DNA from 3 places in the Glutamicibacter sp. ZJUTW genome. Region 3 is predicted to be linked to each of the others. Evidence: riboswitches for the same ligand, from Rfam matches in the RefSeq annotation. Region 3 holds a riboswitch; each other region holds the start of a gene.
What was found. Region 3 has a riboswitch for S-adenosylmethionine ahead of F0M17_RS01305 (methionine ABC transporter ATP-binding protein). Riboswitches for the same ligand answer to the same signal wherever they lie in the genome.
Positions count from the first base shown of each region.

Region 1 (2,255 bases), 950 kb from region 3:
TCTCGGACTCGGTGCCCAGCGACGAGGCCTGGCAACCGGTGGTGCGCATGCTGCGCCGCCAGCACAAGGCCATCCACCACGCCTTTGCGACGAATCAGCGCGAACGGGCAGCCCAGCTGCTCGAAGAGCACATCAACTGGTTCTACTCGCAGACGCGGTAGGGATAAGCAAGATTTCAGCATGCGCATGGCGCCCCGGATAACGGTTCGGAAATTTTCCGATCCGGCCCCGGGGCGCCATTGCCGCATCTGCTAGCTGGCGATGCTCACCGCAGTGGTCACCGGTACCGGGTTGGCGAACAGATCCAGTACCGGGCAGTGGGCATCCACTGCCTGGCGCAGTTCTTCATAGCGTTCGGCCGATTCGGGGCCGGTGATCTGGATGTCCAGTTCCACCGACGAGAAGCCCGGGCGGATGGACTTGTCAATGCCAAAGAGGCCACGAACATCGAGGTGGCCGTTGGCCTGGATCTTCACCTCGTCCACCTGGATGCCGAGGTTTTGCGCGTACAAGCGGTAGACCACAACCTGGCAGGAGATCAGCGCGCCGAGCGCATATTCCACCGGGCTTGCCGCGGCATCATTGCCGCCCAGGGCAGCTGGTTCGTCGACCTGGAAAGTGTGCTTCCCGGAGACAATGTTGCTGGCTACCGAATCGAACCCCTCGCCCTCGACGGTAAAGGTCAATTTGGCGCTTTGCGGGGCCGCCGAGATGCGTTCGCCCCAGCCCTTGCCTGCTTCCTGCAGGCGCTGTGCGCGGTCTTCGGATACGGTCAGGGTAGATGCTGCATTAGACATGAGGAATTAATCCCCTTTCTGGCGCAAGGGGCGCCATCGCTTACGCACCTTGGCGTTCAAGATGCGTCGAATCTTCACCTGGGGCACCCCGCACAATGACGCAGGAGGGTTGCCGTCCACTCAGCCAGGGCTCAAAGAGCGGAACTCGTGATTCTGTGGTTCTTTTCTATCGGCTGACGTGCCAGCGCGTAAAGGGCAGGGGTAACTTTTCGTCATCGGGCAACTTGTCTGGCTGCTCGCTAAGATGGAATCGAGCTCTCGGGCACCCACTGCACGAACAATGAACGGCGAGTATGGAATTCCAGCTGACACTTTCTGCGGCCCAGACCTTGGTGACCGAATCCGAATACAACCTAGGCCAGTTCCTCTGCGATTCCGGAAAAGTGGAGATCGTCCACCGGGACATGAAGCCGGGATTTTCCCGCATTTCCGCAATGGTGCTGCGCGAATCGGTGATGGCCGAGCTGCAAATCAACCGCGGCAATATCAGCTTCACCAGCTTCTGCAGCAAGCATCCGGGCGTTCAATCCTGCGAGGATGTCGCCGCCTTGCTCATTGAAGTCACCACCGAAGAAGACCAGGGCTTCTTCGTCTCCGACTCCGGGGTGGACCCTTTCGCATGGAAACGCAACAGCAAGCCGCAGTGGGAACGAACCCTGGACCGTCTGCTTCCAGCAATTCCAGATGAGCAACTGGTTGACGAGGAACCGCTGGGATTGATCCTGAAAGTGGTCAGCGAACCCCGTTACGGAGGCGCGGACGCGCTGACCTTGCAGGCGCGGCCGGCCCGCCGGGGCACCAAGAGCCCTTGGGTCCAGACTGGAGTCAGCTGGCGCAACGTCGCCTTCGATGAGCGCTTCTCCAAGAAGCAGCGCCGAGCGGTCGTTGAACTGGACCGGCTGCGTGAACACGTAGAACAGAGCACCTACCGGCATTCGTGGGATCCCAAGGACTGGATCTCGCTGATGGATCTGCCTGGCCAGGACCTGCTGGATGCCTTCGAGGCTCTGCGCGACGCCGGAGTGCAGATCGTCAACGGCGGTTCCGCTGCCAAGCTCCCGGTGGAATTCAGCGAGATACCAGCCATGGCGCACGTGGATGTGCGCCGCACTGAACAGGGCCTGCGCATGGAAGGCAAGCTGCGCGGGCCGCGCGAAGAGCACCACCACCTCTTGCCGATCGGTACGCCACCGAGCCTGCTGGCCTACGCCTCCAGCCCCTTGCCGAAGGCCAAGGAACTCGGATTGGCGCAGTTCGCTGAACCTGTCACGAAGGAACTGGCGGCGTTCATCGAATCCGGTGCGCACATCATTCCGGATGGAGCCATCGAGCTTTTCGAGACCCAGCATCTGGACCGATTGCGCGTGATGGCGCCGCTGAAGAGCGAAGATGGCAGCTACCGCATCCCGGTTCCCGCGCGCCCCAGCCTCAAGCTGTCCTTGGAAAGCATCCAAGCCC
Region 1 covers NZ_CP043624.1:2,941,624-2,943,878, reverse strand. Annotated here, with positions in the region: gene F0M17_RS13840 (FadR/GntR family transcriptional regulator) at 1-161, shown strand, start outside; gene F0M17_RS13835 (OsmC family protein) at 252-797, opposite strand; SAM riboswitch class IV at 829-950, opposite strand; gene F0M17_RS13830 (DEAD/DEAH box helicase) at 1,091-2,255, shown strand, end outside.
Region 1: it holds a riboswitch for S-adenosylmethionine, as region 3 does, so the genes downstream of both, F0M17_RS13835 (OsmC family protein) here and F0M17_RS01305 (methionine ABC transporter ATP-binding protein) in region 3, are expected to answer to the same signal.

Region 2 (2,255 bases), 690 kb from region 3:
CAGGCCGGCGTAGGCGACCTTCTGCACTTCCTCGCGGGCTTCGAGCCAGTTGGCAACTTCCACTGCGTTCTGGCCGTGGCGCTCAATGCGCAGCGACAGGGTTTCCAGGCCTTGGGCGATCAAGAACGCATTGAACGGCGCCACTGATGAACCCAGATCGCGCAGCAGCTGCACGCGTGCCTTGAGGATGTAGGCCAGATTCGCGCCGAGGATGCCGTTGACGCCCAGGTCGCGGGCGAAGACCAGGCCGTTGTAGGACTCGTCCGGGGTGTTGAATCCCGGGAAGCGTTCGGCGTCCTTGGCGAAGTCGAAGTTGCCCGAGTCCACGATGACCCCGGCGATGGCATTGCCGTGGCCGCCAAGGAACTTGGTGGCCGAATGGATCACGATATCGGCGCCCCACTCGATGGGGCGGATCAGGTATGGCGTGGCCAGGGTGTTGTCCACCAGCAGCGGCACGCCGGCTTCGTGGGCGATCTCCGAGATGCCCTCGATATCCAGCACGTCCTGCCGAGGATTGGAGATGCTTTCGCCGAAGAAGGCCTTGGTGTTCGGGCGCACCGCGGCACGCCATTCGTCCAGGTTGTCCGGGTCGGAGACGAAGCTGACTTCGATGCCCAAGCGCTTGAGCGTGTGCTTGAGCAGGTTCTGGGTTCCGCCGTACAGGCTCGGGCTGGCTACCAGATGGTCGCCGGCTTCGGCCAGGTTCAGGATGGCGAAGGTGGTGGCGGCCTGTCCCGAGGACAGCAGCAGCGCGCCAACGCCGCCTTCCAGATCAGCGATGCGGGTTTCCACGGCGTCGGTGGTCGGGTTGCCGATACGGGTGTAGATCGGTTCCAGTTCCTGCAACGCGAAACGGGCAGCGGCACTCTCGGCGCTCGGGAAGACAAAGGAAGTGGTTTGGAAAATCGGGAGAGCTCGCGCTCCGGTCGTCGGATCCGGGGTCTGGCCGGAATGGATCTGACGGGTTTCAAATGACCAGTTGTTGCTCATGGTTTCCTCCAAATAGCGTTTCATGACTATGGGGGTACGCCGCTGAAAAGACACCGACAGGAAGCACCGTATCGAAACGACTTCCAGGGGGTAACCCGCGCTTGTCCTTGATGCCTTGTGCATTCAAGGGCCAGGTCTTCACCCGGGGCACCCCACCGCGGTTGGAGGGTTGCCGCCCAGTAAGCCGGGGCTTGTTACTGGAACTCATGACCTGCTATCAGTTTGCCCGAAAACCGAAGATCTTTGCAACGCAGTGGACCAGGATTGGACTCAATCGGTCATATTTCGCGAATTCCGCAGATTTTCCGCAGAGTATTCGATAACATCAGCGCACTTAGGGGAGCCTAAGTAGAGACTCGCATCACATGTTGCCATGATGGGCACATGATGAGGCTAGATCACGTAAGTTATGCATGCGGCCCGGACGGGCTGCTGCCAACCGCTGAAAGAATCTCCGAGTCCCTGGGACTGGAATTCGTCAAGGGCGGCGTGCATCCACGATTCGGAACACGCAATGTCATCTTCCCGCTCAAGCATGGCCAGTACCTGGAAGTGGTTGAAGTCCTGAACCACCCGGCCAGCGACAAGGCTCCCTTCGGCCAGGCCGTGCGCGCCCGCTCGGAGCTCGGCGGCGGATGGATGGGATGGTGCGTCTCCGTGGAGGATCTATCCAGTGCCGAAGACCGCTTGGGCCGCAAGTCCGTGCCGGGGAACCGCAAGTTCCCGGATGGCCGCGAACTTACCTGGCAGCAAATCGGCATCAAGGGCCTGATCGCTGATCCGCAGGTCCCGTACCTGATTTCCTGGGATGAAGGCTCCGAGCCGTTGCATCCGTCCAAGGCGCTGGAGCCTGTCGGCGAGATCAGCCAGATCTCCATCGCCGGCTCACGCGATCGGGTGCTGGATTGGCTGGGCCAGCCGCAGAACGTCAATTTGGGCGCCGTCACCATGCAATATGAAGCGCCGAATGGCACTCCGGGCATCATGTCGGTAACCTTTGAAACCGAGTCCGGCACCGTGGTGCTGTAGGAAACTCGGAAACGAACGCAGGTAGGCGGGGACAATGGCGTCCCCACCTACCTTTTTCGTTAATGGCGTTTCAGTCGCTGGCGCAGGCCTTCGGGCACTACTGGCCGATTCCGATGGCAGGCCCAATCAGCGCGTAGCCGACGAAGCCGATAGCATCGAGCAGGAAGTGCGCGATGACCAGCGGCATCACCCGGCCGTACTTCTGGTACACCCAGCCGAAGACGATGCCCATG
Region 2 covers NZ_CP043624.1:960,213-962,467, reverse strand. Annotated here, with positions in the region: gene F0M17_RS04525 (bifunctional o-acetylhomoserine/o-acetylserine sulfhydrylase) at 1-993, opposite strand, end outside; SAM riboswitch class IV at 1,086-1,205, opposite strand; gene F0M17_RS04520 (VOC family protein) at 1,378-2,022, shown strand; gene F0M17_RS04515 (CPBP family intramembrane glutamic endopeptidase) at 2,120-2,255, opposite strand, start outside.
Region 2: it holds a riboswitch for S-adenosylmethionine, as region 3 does, so the genes downstream of both, F0M17_RS04525 (bifunctional o-acetylhomoserine/o-acetylserine sulfhydrylase) here and F0M17_RS01305 (methionine ABC transporter ATP-binding protein) in region 3, are expected to answer to the same signal.

Region 3 (2,255 bases):
TCATCGGACAGCAGCACCGCGGCGGCTGCCTCCGCGAAATCGGCCCGGGCGGCAGCGCTGATCTTGCCCTCGCCCGCGGCACCGAGGATTACGCCGCTATTGAGGTAGCCCATGAGCTGGTCGGTGTAGTTCTCGATGTACCAGCCGTTGCGCAGCAGCACGTACCCGATGCCGGATCCGGCCAGCAATCGCTCGGTGGCGATGTGCTCCTCGGCGAGCTCCATGCCGCCGGTCATCGCGTTGGCAATGGACGTGTAGGCGATCAGCGAGACGTCCACCTGCTTGGCGGCGTTGATGATGTTCTCATGCTGGGCAACGCGCTGGCCCACTTCGCTGGAGGAGATCAGCAGCAGCTTGTCGACGCCTTCAAGCGCAGAAACCAGATCTGGCTGGACGTTGTAATCGGCAACGCGGGTTTCCAAGCCCTTGCCTGCCAGCGGGGCCAGCTTTTCCTCCGAACGGCCGATGGCAATCAGCTGCGCGGGATCGGCCCCGCGCTCCAGCAGCGCATCGATGACGAGTCCTCCGAGTTGTCCGGTGGCTCCGGTAATTGCGATCTTCATGGCAGTCCTTTCAAAAGCAGTCGGTGATTCCAACCGTAGGCCGGCATCGAGTATTCCCGATGCCGGGCCGGGCCGCGGCATCAGCGGCCGGCGGTTGCCGGGGAAGGCTCCGGCCGAGCGCAAATCCGCCGGAGCACTTCCGACTTGGAAAGTCATATGAACGGCAATGAGACGAATCATGACGCCGAAGATGATGCCGACGGCCCGCAGTGCCGGATCGGAAATGACGTGATGTCGCAGTGTTGCGCAACTCTTGGCTTGGTCCGGCCAGGGAACGCATGCTGGGAACACCTGGCCTCCAAGGCCGGGCAACCCATCCAGAGCGACCGAGAGACCTGGCTCGTTGACGTCGCAGCAACCACCCGAACCACGGGACGGTGCTACCGCCAGGACCGATGGAGCAGTGGCTGCCACCGGGCCACGCCTGGCTACGAGCCGGCACAGCCTCGGCCCTGGGCAGTCCTTCCCGGTGCAACATCCAAGGAGCACGCAGCATGATCGAGATCAAGGACCTGCACAAGCACTATGACACCGCTCAGGGGCGCATCGAGGTGCTCAAGGGGATCGACCTGTCGGTGCCGGAAGGCTCGATCACCGCAGTGGTCGGCCCTTCCGGGGCAGGCAAATCGACCCTGTCCCATTGCATCTCGCTGCTGGAGAAGCCCAGCAGCGGGCAGATCCTCGTTGACGGCAAGGATCTCGGCGCGCTCTCTGGCAGGGCCTTGCGCGCTGAACGCCGCGCCATCGGCACGATCTTCCAGAACTCGGCCCTGCTGAGCCGGCTGAGCGTCGCCGAGAACGTGGCCCTTCCGCTGCGGAACCTCGGGGTGGTCCACCACGAAATGCAGCAGCGGGTGGCCCAGCTGCTGGACCGGGTCGGGCTGCTGGAGAAGGCGAACGCCTATCTCGGGCAGCTCTCCGGCGGCCAGCGGCAGCGCGTCGGCATCGCCCGGGCCCTGGCCCTGCGGCCACGGCTGCTGCTCTCCGACGAAGCCACCTCGGGCCTGGATCCCGAATCCACGCACCAGGTGCTGGGGCTGCTGGATTCGCTGCGCAGCGATCTGGGCTTGTCCATCATCCTGATCACCCATGAGATGGATGTGGTGCGGCATGTGGCCGACGAGGTCGCCCAGCTGGCCGGCAGGCGCATTGCCGAGCACGGAGCCCTGCATGAGCTGGTGGCCTCCCCAGGCTCGGCGACCGGGGAGAAGCTGCTGCCGCTGCGGGCCGAGGACCTGCCGGCAGGCTTCGACTATGCCGTGACGGTGGCCTACCGCAAAGACCGGGTCGATCCCGGCTGGATCTCCCGGCTGGGCATCGAGCACGGGATCGCGGTGGCCCTGCTTGGCGGTGCCGTCGAGGCGCACCACGAGGGGACCTTGGGCCGCGTGCGCTTGGGCGTGCGGGGCACGAGCCCTCAGGACCTGGTCCGGTTGCTGGACGGGTGGGGCCTGCAGGCCGACCCGGGCAGCCTGGCCCGCAACAATCGCGAACTGGTGGAGGCCAACGCATGAGAATCCCCTTTGAAAGCGCAGCGGTGGGCACCGACACTCCGTGGCAGCAATTGCCCGAGTTGATGCTGCCGGCCTACGGCCAGACCTGGGCCATGGTCGGAATCGTCATGGCCCTGGTCATCAGCCTCGGAGGACTGATGGGCATCGCGCTGTACAACACCGATCGACAGGGGCTCTT
Region 3 covers NZ_CP043624.1:268,797-271,051, forward strand. Annotated here, with positions in the region: gene F0M17_RS01300 (SDR family oxidoreductase) at 1-563, opposite strand, end outside; SAM riboswitch class I at 874-965, shown strand; gene F0M17_RS01305 (methionine ABC transporter ATP-binding protein) at 1,058-2,077, shown strand; gene F0M17_RS01310 (methionine ABC transporter permease) at 2,074-2,255, shown strand, end outside.